DNA from 3 places in the Streptosporangium sp. NPDC003464 genome. Region 3 is predicted to be linked to each of the others. Evidence: riboswitches for the same ligand, from Rfam matches in the RefSeq annotation. Region 3 holds a riboswitch; each other region holds the start of a gene.
The links. A riboswitch is a leader RNA that binds a small molecule or an ion and turns the genes downstream of it on or off. The one in region 3 is predicted to bind cobalamin.
Positions count from the first base shown of each region.

Region 1 (5,029 bases), on a different contig from region 3:
CTCCGCATCAGCCACAGGAAGAACGGCCCGCCCACCAGCGCCGTGATGATCCCCACGGGGATCTCCTCGGGGGCGATCAGCGTCCGCGCGACCAGGTCGGCCACGATGAGGAACGCCGCCCCGAGCAGCGCCGTGGCCGGCAGCGCCCGCCGGTGGTCGGCCCCGACGAACAGCCGTACGACGTGAGGCATGATCAGCCCGACGAACCCGATGGCGCCGCTGACCGCGACGATGGCGCCGATCATCACGGCCACCAGCACGAACAGCGCCGCCCTGAACCGGTGCACGTCCAGCCCCAGGGAGGCAGCCGCCTCCTCCCCGGCCAGCAGCAGGTTCAGCGGGCGGGAGACGCCCAGCAGGACGACGGTGCCCACCAGCACGGCCGCCGCGGGCACCCACACCATCGTCCACGTCGTCCCCGCCAGGCCACCCAGCATCCAGCGCACAGCCGACTGCGTCTTGTGCGGGTCACTGGAGGTCACCAGCAGGAAGCTGGCGACCGCCGACAGCACCTCGGCCATCGCCACCCCGGCCAGCACCAGGCGCACCGTGGTCATCCGCCCGCCCGACCGGGCCAGGAAGTAGACCGCGACCAGCGCCGCCAGCGCCCCCGCGAACGCGGCGACCGGCAGCGAGAACGCCCCGAAGAAGGTCAGACCGAACACCACCACGGCCACCGCGCCGACGCTGGCCCCCGAGGAGACGCCCAGCAGCATCGGATCGGCCAGCGGGTTGCGCACCAGCGCCTGCAACGCCATCCCGCAGACCGACAACCCCGCGCCGATGACCCCGCACAGCAGCACACGCGGCAGCCGTACGTCCATGACGATGGTCTCCCGGACCGGAGCCCAGACCGGCTCGGCCAGCGCGGGATGGAGCCGGTGCAACAAGATGCCCCACACCTGCCCGGCGGGCAGGCTGATCGACCCGGCCGCGATCCCCGCCGTGGCCGCCCCGCCCAGCAACAGCGCGCACAACAGCAGCACCAGCGGGTACGGCAGGCCAGGGCGCCGCGCGAGAGGTGCGGTGGCTCGGGCGTCGGCGGTCCGGGAGACCTTGGTCAGCTCGCTCACTTGAACCGGCCGGCATGGATCTGCCGGGCCAGCGACTCCACCGCCGACGGCGCCCGGACCCCGAGCACGACCGACGACAGCGGCAGCACCGCGAACCGCTGCTCCTTGATCGCCGGCACGTCCGCGAGCGCCGGGTTCGACAGCAGGAACCTCTTCTTGTCGGCCACCGACTGGTCGCCGTAGTCGTAGATGACGATCCAGTCGGGCGCCCGCTCGGCGACCTGCTCGAACGACACGTCACCCCACGCCTTGTCCACGTCGGCGAACAGGTTCCGCGCGCCCGCCAGCGTGATGACGTCGTTGCCGACGCCCTTGCCGCCGGCGGTGAACGCGGTCTTGTCACCGCTGTCGTAGACGAACAGCTTGACCGGGCTCACCCCGGCGAGCTTCTCCTTGACCTGTGCCAGTGGCGCGCGCAGGCGGGTGATGAGGGAATCGGCCCGATCGCGCACACCGAAGATCGCGGCGACGTTGTGGATCTCCTGGTCCATCAGGTCCAGGGTCACCGGGCCGGTCGGGCAGTCCTCGATGTTGAGGTAGGTGTCGATCCCGGCCTTGCCCAGCGCGTCGCGGCTGCGGCCCTCCTTCTCGTCGAAGGTGCTGGAGAAGCCGCCGTAGACGAAGTCGGGCTCGGCAGCCAGCAGCGCCTCGTGAGAGGGGTACCCCTTGGCGAGCACCTTGATCCCGTTGTAGGCGGCCTGGTACTCGGGAAGGATCTTGTCATCGAGGTAGCCGGTGCCGATCATCGCCTGCTGCAGCCCCAGCGCCAGCATCACCTCGGTGGCGTGCTGGTTGAGCGAGACCGCCCGCCGCGGCGGGCGCTCGTACGTCGTCTTGACGCCGCAGTTGTCGATGGTGACCGGGAACCCCGCGACCGGTGCGGTGGACGCCGCGGCGGAGGCCTTGACCTCAGCGGGCGCGCCGCCGCAGCCGGCGAGGAGTACGGCGGAGAGCAGCAGGGACAAAGGGCGTCTGCCCGTCATGGATGGTTCCTCTCACGGAATCTGCACCATGGGGCGGTCCTGTCGGAAGGCGGCGGAAACCGGCCCGGGAGACGTCTCCGGGCACGCGTCGGCGCACCGGCCACGCGGCACCGCCGCGCGGCGCGCTGTTCATCGGCCCATCGGGCACGCCGACCCGCTCCTCTCCGGGGAGATCCGCCCCAGTTCTGTCGAGGAGGCGACCGCGTGAGTCTCCTGGCTCTCGGGTCGAGGCTCGTCCCCGCCTTCCCACCCCGGAGTGGGGCAGTGGCCGTATGGGGATCCGCTCGCCGATCACAGTGGCGGTACCGCGCCGGATTCACACCGGCTTCCTCGACCGCGCTCGCCTTTCCGTCATCATTACACGAAGCCATCAATTCACTGAATACCGGTGATGTGGTGAATCCCATTCGGAGCACCGCACGGTTCTTCTCAGCCGGTCAGCGCGACGGAGGCGCCCGTTCGACCGGCCTACCCTTACGACGGCGGTGTCCGCTCAGCGCACCGGCTGGCTAGAATCCCGCTGTGGATGGTTCGTCCGTGCCCGACCGGGTGCGGACGTCGTAAGAGGGAATCCGGTGGGAATCCGGGACTGCCCCGCAGCGGTGAGTGGGAACGACCGCCGTCATACGCACTGGGCCTGTGGCCTGGGAAGCGACGGTCAGTAGGTCACGCCTTGTTCAGGTGTGGTGCCCGCGAGTCCGAAGACCTGCCTTCCGCCCGTGCACCGACCGGTGCGCGGTGGTTCGCGGCCTCGTGGGAGGGCCTGGGACGCGCCCGCAGGACCTGCCTGCTGTGCGCTTCTTCCTCCTGCCCGGCCGCATCCTGGCAATAGCGAGGGAAGCTGCCATGACAACGACGACCCTCGGGTATCCGCGCATCGGCGCGCACCGAGAGCTCAAATTCGTCACCGAGGAGTACTGGGCCGGGCGCGTCGGCGAAGAGGAACTGCAGTCCACGGCCTCGACGCTGCGGCGGGCGGTGTGGACCGAGCTGCGGGACTCCGGCCTGGGGACGATCCCGTCGAACACCTTCTCCTTCTACGATCACGTGCTGGACACCAGCGTCATGGTCGACGCGGTCCCCGACCGGTACCGGGCGCTGTCCGGCCTGGAGCGGTATTTCGCGATGGCGCGCGGCACCGCAGACATCCCGGCGCTGGAGATGACCAAGTGGTTCGACACCAACTACCACTACATCGTCCCCGAGCTGTCCCTGGACGCCCGGTTCCGGCTCGCCGACGGCGCGCAGGCGAAGCCCGTGGCCGAGTACCTCGAGGCCAAGACCCTGGGGGTCGAGACCCGGCCGGTGCTGGTCGGCCCGCTGACCTACCTTCTGCTGGCCAAGGCCGCGCCGGGCTCGCCTGAGGGGTTCGTGCCGCTGGATCTGCTGGGCGCCCTGGTGGAGGTCTATGCCGAGCTGCTGGAGCGGCTCGCTGGAGCCGGCGCGCAGTGGGTGCAGCTGGACGAGCCGGCACTGGCCGGGGATCTCGGCGCGCGGGAGGTCGAAGCACTCGAGCGGGCCTACCGCCGCCTGGGCGGGCTGTCCAGCCGCCCGAAGATCCTGCTGGCCACCTACTTCGGCACCGTCGCGGCCGAGGCGTTGAAGGTGGTCGCCTCCACCGCGGTCGAGGCGATCGGGCTGGACTTCGTCACTCGCCCGGACACCCTGGAGGTGGCGGCCTCAGCGCGGAGGTCGCGGGTCTCCTACCGGGCCGCAGCCACCTCCGCCGTGGCTTCGGTCAGCCGCACCTCCAGGGCCGTGCTGTGCGTGCGTTCCTGCGCCAGCCGCTCCCCGGCGGCGACGGCCTCGGCCAGTGCGCGAGTCAGCTCGCCCTCGCGCGCCGCTAGGCGCTCGCCCTGCTCAGCAGCCGCTTGGCGCAGTCAGTCCGCCTCCGCGCGTAGCGTGTCGCGCTCGGCGCGGGCCTGATCTGCGTCCTTTTCCGTCGCGACGCGTGCCTCGGCGTGCTCGCGAACCTCGCGCAGCGCCTGACGTTCGGTGGCGGCCGCGGCGGCGCGCTGATCGGTAGCCTCGGTCCGCTCGTCGGCCCGCTCGGCGCTGCGCTCCAGCAGCCCGTCGCGCAGCTCGGTCAGCAACCGCAGCTGCGCGGCGCCGACGGCGATCCGTTCGCGCAGGGCCGGGGTGTGCTGAGCATCCAATTCGCGTAATCGGGCCTGCTGTGCGACCACGGCGGCTTCCACCTCTAGTCCTCCCGCCGCCGGCCTCTGGGTGTGAGCTGCACCAGGCCGTGGCGCACCAGCACCCGGTGCACCGTCGCCCGGGACGGCACCTGTCTGGAAGCAGCGAAGATGACAGTAGGACCTGCGTTTGACCTGGGCACTGTCAGTTAGATGGATATCGAAATACCCGCGTCTATGGCATCGAAGTTGACAGTATGGAGCCGAAGATCAACTGCCTTGCCCGTGCCCTCCGACAGGAGCGCGTACTTGCGGCCGGCGGACTTGGCGGTCGCGGGTTCGGCCGCGTGCGCCTGGGGGGTGTGGGAGAGGAAAAAGGTCAGGAGTAAGGCAAGGAGCACCGAGATAGAGCGGGCTTTCGTCCTCATCTACCATCCAGCGGTCGTGGTGGCGCCGACCCGGCGATCTTACGCCGGGGCCGCGGTCGCCGGATATGCCGTCCGAGGGCCGACAGCAGAACGACCTCCAGGCAGATGGTGATCAGCCCGATGACGGCACTGGTGGCTGAGGCGGGCATCATGAACGCCGTGTGGGAGGCGAGGATGCCTCCGATCAGCCAGAGGCGATGGCTGTCGGCCCAGTCGCCCGACCGCCGCCGGCGCAGGACCAGCCAGCCGAACGGGATCGCGGTCATCGCCCCGGCGAACAGTCGAAGTGGCGGCGACATCATGTCGCCGAACAGCAGGTCCGGTCCGAGACCGAGCGGCAGCAGCGTGGTCAGGAAGGCCATCGTCAGATACCCCGCGACGATGCCGACCACGACGGGCCGTGGGGCCCG
Region 1 is NZ_JBSFPS010000316.1:1,195-6,223, forward strand. It holds gene ACWDS7_RS42030 (FecCD family ABC transporter permease) at 1-1,073, opposite strand, end outside; gene ACWDS7_RS42035 (ABC transporter substrate-binding protein) at 1,070-2,056, opposite strand; cobalamin riboswitch at 2,243-2,436, opposite strand; cobalamin riboswitch at 2,567-2,784, shown strand; gene ACWDS7_RS42040 (hypothetical protein) at 2,903-3,982, shown strand; gene ACWDS7_RS42045 (hypothetical protein) at 3,937-4,254, opposite strand; gene ACWDS7_RS42050 (hypothetical protein) at 4,616-5,029, opposite strand, start outside.
Region 1: it holds a riboswitch for cobalamin, as region 3 does, so the genes downstream of both, ACWDS7_RS42040 (hypothetical protein) here and bluB (5,6-dimethylbenzimidazole synthase) in region 3, are expected to answer to the same signal.

Region 2 (5,029 bases), on a different contig from region 3:
AGACCCGGTCGTTCCGCCGGGTGAAGATCATCGGCTGTGGCTCCGCCTACTACTCGGGCCAGATCGGCGCCCAGCTCATCGAGGAGCTGGCCCGGATCCCGGCCGACGCCGAGCCGGCCAGCGAGTTCCGCTACCGCAGCCCGGTCGTGGAGCCCGACACCCTGTACGTGGCGATCAGCCAGTCGGGGGAGACCTACGACACCCTCGCCGCCGTCCAGGAGCTCAAGCGCAAGGGCGGCCGGGTGCTCGGCATCGTCAACACCGTCGGCAGCGCCATCGCCCGCGAGTGCGACGGCGGCGTCTACCTGCACGCCGGTCCCGAGGTCTCGGTGGCCAGCACCAAGGCGTTCACCTCGACCGCGGTGGCCTTCGCGCTGCTGGCGCTTCACCTGGGCCGGGTGCGCGACCTGTCCCCGGCCGACGGCCGCCGCATCTGCGAGGGCCTGCGCCGGCTGCCCGGCCAGATCAAGGAGATCCTCGCGCTGGAGCCGCAGATCAAGGAGCTGGCGCGCAAGTACGCCGACTCGCCGAGCATGATGTTCGTCGGCCGGGTCCGGGGCTACCCGGTGGCCCGCGAGGGCGCGCAGAAGCTCAAGGAGATCTCCTACGTGCACGCCGAGGCCTACCCGGCCAGCGAGCTCAAGCACGGGCCGCTGGCCCTGATCGGCCCGGAGATGCCGACCGTGGCGATCGTCCCCGACGACGAGCTGCTGGACAAGAACCTCACCACGCTCGGCGAGATCCGCGCGCGCGGCGGCCGGGTGCTCATGGTCGGTCACCGTACGGCCGACCCCAAGCTGGCCGACGACTGCGTCGTGGTGCCCAGGAACGAGACGGAGCTGGACCCGATCCTGCTGTCGATCCCGCTCCAGCTCCTGGCCTACCACGCGGCCGTGGCGCTGGAGCGGGATGTGGACAAGCCTCGCAACCTGGCCAAGAGCGTCACAGTGGAGTAGAGCCCCCCTGAGCTGCCTGATGGCAGTAAGACCCCCCAATGTGTGACACAAAGTGACGTGTCTGTAACCTGAAGTATTGGGGGGTCTGGGGGAAGGGGCGCTTATGTACCGTAGGCGGTTCTTCGCGCTCGCCCTGGGGGTCATGGTCGCCGGCGGCTGCGGTGGCTGCGGCGGGGCGGCGGACCCCCGCGTGCCGCTGGCGGGACGGCTGACCGTCATCGCGCCCGCCGCCCGCGGGCAGGGCTGGGACCGGGCCGCCCGCGCGCTGGCCGCGGTGCTGACCGGCGACGGGCTGGCGCGGAAGGTCGAGGTGGGCAACTACCCGGGCAGCCTGGGCGCCGCCGCGCTGGGGGCGTTCGCCGCCGCCCACGACCCGTTCACGTACGCGGGCAGGCTGCTGCTCACCGGGATGCCGATGGTGGCCGGCGCGGAGATCGCCAACACCGCCTCCGTGGTGGAGTCCACCACCCCCCTGGCCCGCCTGGTCGGCGACTGGGCGGCCCTGGTCGTCCCGGAGAACTCCCGCCTGCGCACCTTCGAGAACCTCGCCGCGGTGCTCCGCCGCGACCCGGCCGGGCTGACGGTGGGCGGCCGGATGGAGGGCGGCTCCGACCACGTGCTCTACGGCATGATCGGCAAGTGCCTGGGGGTGGACACCCGGCTGCTGGACTACGCCGGCTACTCCAGCGGGGCCGAGGGTGTGCACGCCCTCCACGACGGCAGGGTGGCCGCGCTGCTGGGCTCCGCCCGCTCCTTCGTGCCCGAGATCGCCGAGGGCCGGCTGCGGCCGCTGGTGGTCTCCTCCGCCGAGCGGATCGACGGGATCGACGCCCCGACGCTGATGGAGCTGGACGTCCGGCTGGAGTACACCGACTGGTGCGGCGTGCTCGGCCCCCGCGGCATGAGTTCCGACGACAGGGACGTGGCCGTCGCCCTGTGCGACCGCGTCGACGCCTCGTCCCGCTGGCGGGCGATCTGTGCGGCCAACGGCTGGAACCGGGTCTATCTGAGCGGGGACGACTTCCGCCAGTGGCTCGTCACGGAGACGCGCCGGACCCGGGAGGTGCTCGACGAGCTCGGACTGCTGAGCACCATCGGCACAAGCTGTTGGGGTAGTTGCGTCCGGCAGCACTACATGTAGGATCCTGCTCGTTGCTGGTTCGCCCCTCTGGGGGTGAGGCAAGAGGGAACCCGGTGAGATTCCGGGACTGCCCCGCAGCGGTGAACGGGAACGAAAGCCGTCATGGAGCACTGGGCGCACCTGCCTGGGAAGCGACGGCCGGTAGGCATGCGCCAGACGCCCGTGAGTCCGAAGACCTGCCGGCGACGTGTGGAGAGGGAGCCGAGCCGGGCACCGAGGGACGCGTGGAGCGGCCCGGAGCGTGCCGGGTGAGGCGGACCCGACCACGGAGATCGTTCAGGGCCTCGAGGGAGGGCCCGCGTGATGAGGCGGTCCGGCGTGCCCGGGGCCGTTCTCTGACGCGTGCGCCCTTCCGGCGAGAGCCGTACGGGGAATTCGAGCGCGCGAGGGGTAGCACGTGACACAGACCTTGGTCGACGTCGCCAAGGAGACCGGCAACGGCCCGGTCGACCGCCGGCTGGCCATCGAGGAGGCCGCCGCCCGGGTGATCGCCGACCCGGAGAACTCCAAGATCGCCGCCGGGCTGCTGGCGGAGCTGATCGCCGAGGAGGCCGCCGGGCACGGCGTCCGGACCTTCTCCGAGTCCGTCGCCGCGACCCACGCGGCCGGGCTGATCCAGGACGGGCTGGCCGCCTTCGTGGCCGCCAACGCCGCGGCGCTGGACGCGCTGGTGGACGGGGCGGCCGACGGCCGGTTCGAGTACTTCGGGCTGCGCACGGTCTACGACCGCTACCTGCTGCGCCACCCGCAGACCCGCAAGGTCCTGGAGCGCCCGCAGCACTTCTTCCTCCGGGTGGCCTGTGGCCTGTCGGAGACGGTGGAGGAGGCCGGCGAGCTCTACGCGCTCATGTCCACCCTGTCCTACCTGCCGAGCTCGCCCACCCTGTTCAACTCCGGCTCGCGCAGGCCCCAGCTGTCGTCCTGCTTCCTGCTCGACTCGCCCCGTGACGAGCTGGAGGCGATCTACGAGCGCTACGGGCAGGTCGCGCGGCTGTCGAAGTACGCCGGCGGGATCGGCATCTCCTGGACCCGGGTCCGCTCGCGGGGTTCGCTGATCCGGGGCACCAACGGCCACTCCAACGGCATCGTGCCGTGGCTGCGCACGCTGGACTCCAGCGTCGCCGCGGTCAACCAGGGCGGCCGCCGCAAGGGCGCGGCCTGCGTCTACCTGGAGACCTGGCACGCCGACATCGAGGAGTTCCTCGAACTGCGTGACAACACCGGCGAGGAGGCCCGCCGCACGCACAACCTGAACCTGGCCAACTGGATCCCCGACGAGTTCATGCGCCGGGTCGAGGCCGACGGCATGTGGTCGCTGTTCGACCCCAAGGAGGTCCCGCACCTCACCGACCTGTACGGCGCCGCCTTCGACGAGGCCTACCGGGCCGCCGAGGCCGAGGGCCGCTCCGTCAAGCAGATCCCGGCCCGGTCCCTGTACGGCCGGATGATGCGCACCCTGGCCCAGACCGGCAACGGCTGGATGACCTTCAAGGACGCCGCCAACCGGACCTCCAACCAGACGGCCCGCCCGGAGAACGTCATCCACCTGTCGAACCTCTGCACCGAGATCCTGGAGGTCACCAACGACGCCGAGACGGCCGTCTGCAACCTGGGCTCGATCAACCTCGCCGCCCACCTGGCCGGTCAGGACGTCGACTGGCCGCGGCTGCGCCGGACCGTCCGCACCGCCGTGCGGTTCCTGGACCGGACCATCGACCTGGGCTTCTACCCGACCCCGGAGGCCGAGGCGGCCAACCGGAAGTGGCGGCCGATCGGCCTGGGCGTGATGGGCCTGGCGGATGTGTTCTTCACGCTGCGGCTGCCGTTCGACTCCCCGCAGGCGCTGGAGCTGTCCACCCGCATCTCCGAAGAGATCGCGCTGGCCGCCTACGGCACCTCCGCGGACCTGGCCGTCGAGCGGGGGCGCCACCCCTCCTACGACGAGACCAGGGCCGCCGGCGGCGTGCTCCACCCCGACCACTACGGGGCCGGCGGCTCGCCGGAGTGGACGCGCCTCAGGGAGCGGATCGCCGAGACCGGCCTCCGCAACTCGTTGATGATCGCGATCGCGCCCACGGCCACCATCGCCTCCATCGCGGGCTGCTACGAGTGCATCGAGCCCCAGGTCTCCAACGTCTTCAAGCGCGAGACCCTGTCGGGAGAGTTCCTCCAGGTCAACCGCTATCTGGTCCGTGACCTGCAGGCCCGGGGCCGGTGGACCCCGCAGATCCGGGACGCGATCAAGCGGGCCGACGGCTCCGTCCAGGACGTCCCCGGCATGCCCGACGACCTCAAGGCGCTCTACCGGACCGCCTGGGAGCTGCCGCAGAAGGCGCTGATCGACCTGGCCGCGGCGCGCACGCCGTACATCGACCAGTCACAGTCGCTGAACCTGTTCATGGCCACGCCGACCATCGGCAAGCTCTCCTCGATGTACGCCTACGCGTGGAAGTCCGGCCTCAAGACCACCTACTACCTGCGCTCCCGGCCGGCGACCCGGATCGCGCAGACCACCGTGGCCCAGGCCGCGCCCGACCCGGAGGCCGTCGCGTGCTCGCTGGAGAACCCCGAGTACTGCGACGCCTGCCAGTAGCCACCTCCCCGAAAGGCACTCCCTGATGCTGCTCGACCCTGGCATGGACCTCACCCTGAGGCCCATGCGCTACCCGGAGTTCTACGAGCGCTACCGGGCCGCGATCCGCAACACCTGGACCGTCGAGGAGGTGGACCTCAACTCCGACCTGGCGGACCTGGCGAAGATGACGCCGGAGGAGCGCCACCTGATCAACCGCCTCGTCGCGTTCTTCGCGACCGGTGACTCGATCGTGGCCAACAACCTGGTGCTCAACCTCTACCAGCACGTCAACGCGCCCGAGGCGCGCCTGTATCTCAGCAGGCAGCTCTTCGAGGAGGCGGTGCACGTCCAGTTCTA
Region 2 is NZ_JBSFPS010000327.1:3,493-8,521, reverse strand. It holds gene glmS (glutamine--fructose-6-phosphate transaminase (isomerizing)) at 1-956, shown strand, start outside; gene ACWDS7_RS42645 (Bug family tripartite tricarboxylate transporter substrate binding protein) at 1,060-2,097, shown strand; cobalamin riboswitch at 2,096-2,295, shown strand; gene ACWDS7_RS42640 (ribonucleoside-diphosphate reductase subunit alpha) at 2,495-4,690, shown strand; gene ACWDS7_RS42635 (ribonucleotide-diphosphate reductase subunit beta) at 4,716-5,029, shown strand, end outside.
Region 2: it holds a riboswitch for cobalamin, as region 3 does, so the genes downstream of both, ACWDS7_RS42640 (ribonucleoside-diphosphate reductase subunit alpha) here and bluB (5,6-dimethylbenzimidazole synthase) in region 3, are expected to answer to the same signal.

Region 3 (5,029 bases):
CGGCCGCCGGTCCGGGGGCGTGTGCACGCTGACCTGTCGCACGTCGGTGGTGCCGAAAACCTGGATGCTCCTGCCTTCTTCCCAGGTCAAGTGTTGTCGTGGTGCTGATCCCGGGGGTGCCGTCGTCCTACCGGTAGGAGCCCTCGGCGAGGTCGGCGATCGCGCCGTCGCGCTGGGGACGCCAGCCGAGCTTGTCGCGTGCGGCGTCGCCGCTGACGCTCTGGTCGAGGGCGAGGGCGTCGGCGAACAGGGCGCCGAGCGCCTCACGCGCCTGGTCAAGCGGCCAGCCCTGCGGTTCAGCCTGGACACCGGCGGCGCGTCCGGCCGCGGAGGCGAGGTCGCGGACGGCGACCGCGGTCTCGGCCACACCGTGCCAGAGCGACCCGGCGGGTGCCCGCTCCACCGCGGCGACGAACAGGTCGGCGAGGTCGTCGACGTGCACCATGGGCCAGCGCGCCGCCTCTTCCCCGACGAACCTCGGCGCCGCGTGTTCGCGGGCCAGGTTCACCAGGAGAGCGGGAATGCCGCCACCCCGGCCGTGCACGATGCCCGGGCGGATCACCAGGGCGCGCACACCGCTCTCGGCGGTGTCGAGCACCTGACGCTCGATCGTCGGCCGGTATCCCACGATCGGGATGGGATTGGCAGGGGTGTTCTCGTCAACGGGGCCGGGTCCGGTGGCTCCCAGCACCCAGACACCGCTGGTGTAGACGAAAGCCCGCCCGGTACCGCGCAGCGGATCCGTCAGCGCGGCGATCGCGGCGGCGTCAGTCTCGGCGTCTCCGGTGGGCGTCGCCATGTTGATCACAGCGTCTATGTCGGGGGTCACCGCCTGGGTGAGCGAACGCGGATCGGTCAGGTCGCCGACACGCTTTTCACGCCCGTTCTCCGGGCGGTCGTCGGTGGCGCGGGTCAGTTCGACGATCTGGTGTCCGGCCTCGTCCAGATGGTCCGCGACCGCCGAGCCGAGGTAACCGCCGGCACCGATAAGCAAGATCTTCATCAAAGTCTCCCCTCGAAAATTTCGATGTCGAAAACTTAAATCACGGTGTTCGCAAGTGTCAAATCCTTCGATGTCTAAGTGTTAGCCTCTGTGCAAAGCCACGCTCAGGACAGCTCAGGACAGGACTCACGATGACGACCGACGGACTCCACGACGGAGTGGACGTGATCATCAGCCAGTGGCAGACGGCGCGCCCCGATCTGGACTGCTCACCGATGGAGATCATCGGTCGCCTGTCCCGGGTCTCCCGCCTCCTCGAACGCGCCATCAGGGACCACTTGTCCGCGTACGACATCGAGCCCTGGGAGTTCGATGTGCTGGCCACCCTGCTGCGCTCCGGGCCGCCCCACGTCCTCAACGCCGGCGAACTCAGCACGGCGGCGATGGTCAGCTCGGCCGCCCTGACCAACCGCATCGACCGGCTCGAGAAAAAGGGCCTGGTCGACCGCGCCGTCGATCCGGCCCACCGGCGCCGCGTCCTGATCTCCCTCACCGATCAAGGGCTGAGCCTGGTCAACAGGCTCGTCGAGCATCACGTCGCCAACGAGCGGCGGCTCCTGGAGGGCCTGAGCTCCGCCGACCGCGACCAGATCACCGTGCTCCTGCGCCGCCTGCTCGTCTCCCTCGGCGACACGGGGCCGGACACCTCCGCCACCGGCGCATGCTGAGAACGCGTCGCGTCACCGTCTCGCAGCTGGTCGCCGAGGTGGGCGAGCCATCTGAACCGTGATCACACCGGCGTGACGCGACGCGTTTCCGGGCGGCCGGATCGCCGGTCATCCGCGAAAAGTCCTGAGAGGAACCCGCGAAGTCCCGAGAAGGCGGGGAAGGCCGTCGTCAATGGAGGAGCGTTCAGCTCATTCCCGTTCGATCGGGAGGCGTGGAGGAGCGTCCGGCTCGATCGGGATGAGGGCGGCCGTGGAGACCGGAACTCCAGCGGTCGTGGTGGACGGCGGCCCACAGGGGGCGCCGATCCCGCCAGCCGTTCCGCTCGAGGTCGGGGACGGTCTCCAGGTGGGTCACCGGCCCCACGCACAGCCACGCGACGGGGCGGATCGGCGCGGGGATGGCGAGAAGGTCGTTCAGGAACGGCTCGCGGTAGAACGACACCCAGCCGACACCGAGATTCTCGGCGGTGGCGGCCAGCCAGAGATTCTGGATGGCCAGGCACACCGAGTACAGGCCCGCGTCGGCGATGGCGTGGCGGCCGAGAACGGCGGGGCCGCCCCGATCCGGGTCATAGGTGACCACGATCGACAGTGTGGACTCCAGCACTCCTTCGATCTTGATCCGGGCGAACCGCCGTACGGCGGAGGCGTCAAGGGTCGCGGCGAAGACCGCGCGTTCATGCTGGACGTGTCCGTGGAACGCGGCGCGGACGGCGGGGTCGCGCACGACGATGAAGTCCCAGGGCTGGGAGAGGCCGACGCTGGGCGCGGCGTGGGCCGCCGACAGGATCCGGTGCAGGGCCTCGTCGGGGACGGGTTCACCGGTGAACTGCGCGCGCACGTCACGGCGGCGGTGGATGACGTCGTAAAGCTGGCTGTCCATGGGCAGGCTCCCGCTGCGTTCGTGCCCCTTTGCGGGGCTATGAGCGCAAGGCCGGTCTTCGGACTCCCGGATCGACGCCTGACCACCCGCCTTCCCAGCCCTCGCGGGCCAGTGGCTGCGCATGCGCGCGTGGGCGGCGGCTCCCCGGTCACCGCGGCGGGCCCGTGCCGGAATCACACCGGCTTCCCGATTCTCCTCACCGACGCGAGGCACCTTGCAACAGTTCGCCGCTCAGTACGCTAGCGGATTCCCGACCTCACCGCGCCGCTCACCCGGCGACGGCCAGGGATCATGCGATAAGGACCGTCCCCCCGGGCATTCCAGCGAAAGGGGAGACCACCGTACGGGGTGAGAGCCCCGCAGAACCTCCGTGTCCGCCGGCGTGCGGAAGAACGCCAGGAAAGCACCGGTGAGCACGACGATCACGAAGCAGGAGATGAGCAGCTCGTCCACCGACCTCTTACCGGACCACAAGTTTCCGATTCAATAGGCGTCGGAGCGCAACAGGTCAGCTAGCCGGAGTGTCAGTGGGGGAGCGACCACCGGGACGTGGGGGTCGGGGGCGTCAGCCTGTTCTGGCCGGCCTGGGGCGGGCATTGCGCAGGCGGATGCCGCTCCAGCCCAGAGAGCTGGTGGTCACCGCATCCCAGAACGCCCAGAGGTTGTCCAGCACTCTGAGCTGGATCCCGGCCTCCTCGTGCAGCTGGGGCAGACTGCCGACCGGTTCGGGCGGGCCGAGCGGTTCGACGGGCTCGGTGGCGACCATCGCGTTCGGCACCGGCTCACCGATCGGGACGAACTTCTCCGCGGGCAGGCGGTAGCCGTACAGGCGCACGGTCAAGAACGCCTCCAGCCAGCCGTACTCGATCGCATGGATGCGCCGCCCGCAGCCGGCACCGATGATCCGTTCCCGGTCGGCGTCCGTCGTGTCCGGCACGGTCCAGGCCATGGCGCGCGGGCACTGGCGGGGAAACCAGTAGTCGGGACAGCGATCGGCCGACACAGCCCACACATATGCCTCCGGCTCTTGTGCGGTGGTTGCCACGTGGGGGACAAACCGGGTGATCTCCGGGTCCTCGGAGAAGTGCAGAACTTGACCTGGTCTGGGCCGCATGACCCGTGTCTACCATCGTGGCCCAAGGGCGAATCCCTTCCCGGAAGGTCGGTGTGGCAGGGAGGGTGGAGCGCTGGTCGGCGGGGCGGCCGTCGCGCAGGTGGTCGGTGGGGACGCGCCAGGCGGTGAGGCGGACCTGGCGTCCGCCTTCGGCGGGGCCGTGGACGACGTACTCGCCGATCGGTTGGGGGACGGCGTGGGGCGATGTGACGCTCACTGACGAGTGACCTGGTCGAGGGCGGCGGAGAGCTGTTTGAGCGCCTCGATGACCTGCTTCAGCCCGTCGAGGCCGAGCTCGTCCACCACCCGGTCCGCCAGTGCTTCCAGGTCGGGGTCGATCCGCTCTATCGCGGCCATGCCCTTCGCGGTGGGCCGCAGCAGCTTGGCCCTGCGATGGGCGGGGTTGGGCTCGTACTCGGCCAGGCCCTGGTCCACCAGCAGATCGGCGGTCCGCTGCACGCCCTGCCTGGTCAGCCCGCGGAGCCGGGCGATCTCGGCCACGGACATGGGCTTGTCGGGGACCGCGCTCAGTACCTGCCACCAGGCGACGGTCATCCCCGCCGGCTTGGCGAGCGTGTCGCCGGCGCCGAGGAACTGCCCGTTGAGGCGGTAGACGGTGAGCGCGGCCTCCGACAGCAGATCTCCTGTCTTGCTCATATGTCCGATGGTGCCATCAGCGCTTCGAAGGCCGAGGCGTCGTTGTGTGCGAACAGCCGGTGCCAGGCGTCTAGCACCTGGGGGGTGTACAGGTCCAGCTTGGCGAAAATCTCGCGGGCGAAGTCGACCGGTGCGGTGGGGGTGCCCGTGATGAGGTCTCCGTCGGTCACGGCGGGCGCTTCGACGTAGCGCTCCGCGCCGCCGTAGCCCTGCTGCGCCTGCAGGTACGGCAGCGCGGCGCTGGTGTGGCCCCGAGTGTCGAAGATCCCTTCGCGAGCCAGCCCGGCCGTCGCGCCGCAGATGGCCGCGACCGGCACGCCCGCTTCCAGTAGGTCGTGGGCCTTGCGGGCGAAGGGGGAGAGTTCGTCGCCTTCGTCCCAGAGTGCGGCGCCGGGCAGGATGAGCATCGCCGCGTCCTTGATGGAGTCGAGCGAGACGTCGGGGGTGACGCGCAGGCCGCCCATGGTGGTGATCGGGTCGGTCGTGAGACCGACGGTGACGAGCTCGTAGCGGCCGGGTTCCCTGTGGTGGTGGCCGTTTCTGATGTGGGCGGTGGCGTGTCCGGTCTCCCAGTCCGCCATGGTCTCGTATACCGCGTGGTAGATCTTGTTCATGACAGCATCTTGTCATAATGACAATATGCTGTCAATGAGCCGCGAGAAGACGGATCCGGCCGAGGTGTGGGGGAGGGCGGCCATGGATCG
Region 3 is NZ_JBSFPS010000034.1:21,813-26,841, forward strand. It holds gene ACWDS7_RS10680 (NAD-dependent epimerase/dehydratase family protein) at 128-1,003, opposite strand; gene ACWDS7_RS10685 (MarR family winged helix-turn-helix transcriptional regulator) at 1,135-1,671, shown strand; gene bluB (5,6-dimethylbenzimidazole synthase) at 1,856-2,554, opposite strand; cobalamin riboswitch at 2,587-2,786, opposite strand; gene ACWDS7_RS10695 (DUF6886 family protein) at 3,120-3,668, opposite strand; gene ACWDS7_RS10700 (MarR family winged helix-turn-helix transcriptional regulator) at 3,882-4,325, opposite strand; gene ACWDS7_RS10705 (type 1 glutamine amidotransferase family protein) at 4,322-4,939, opposite strand.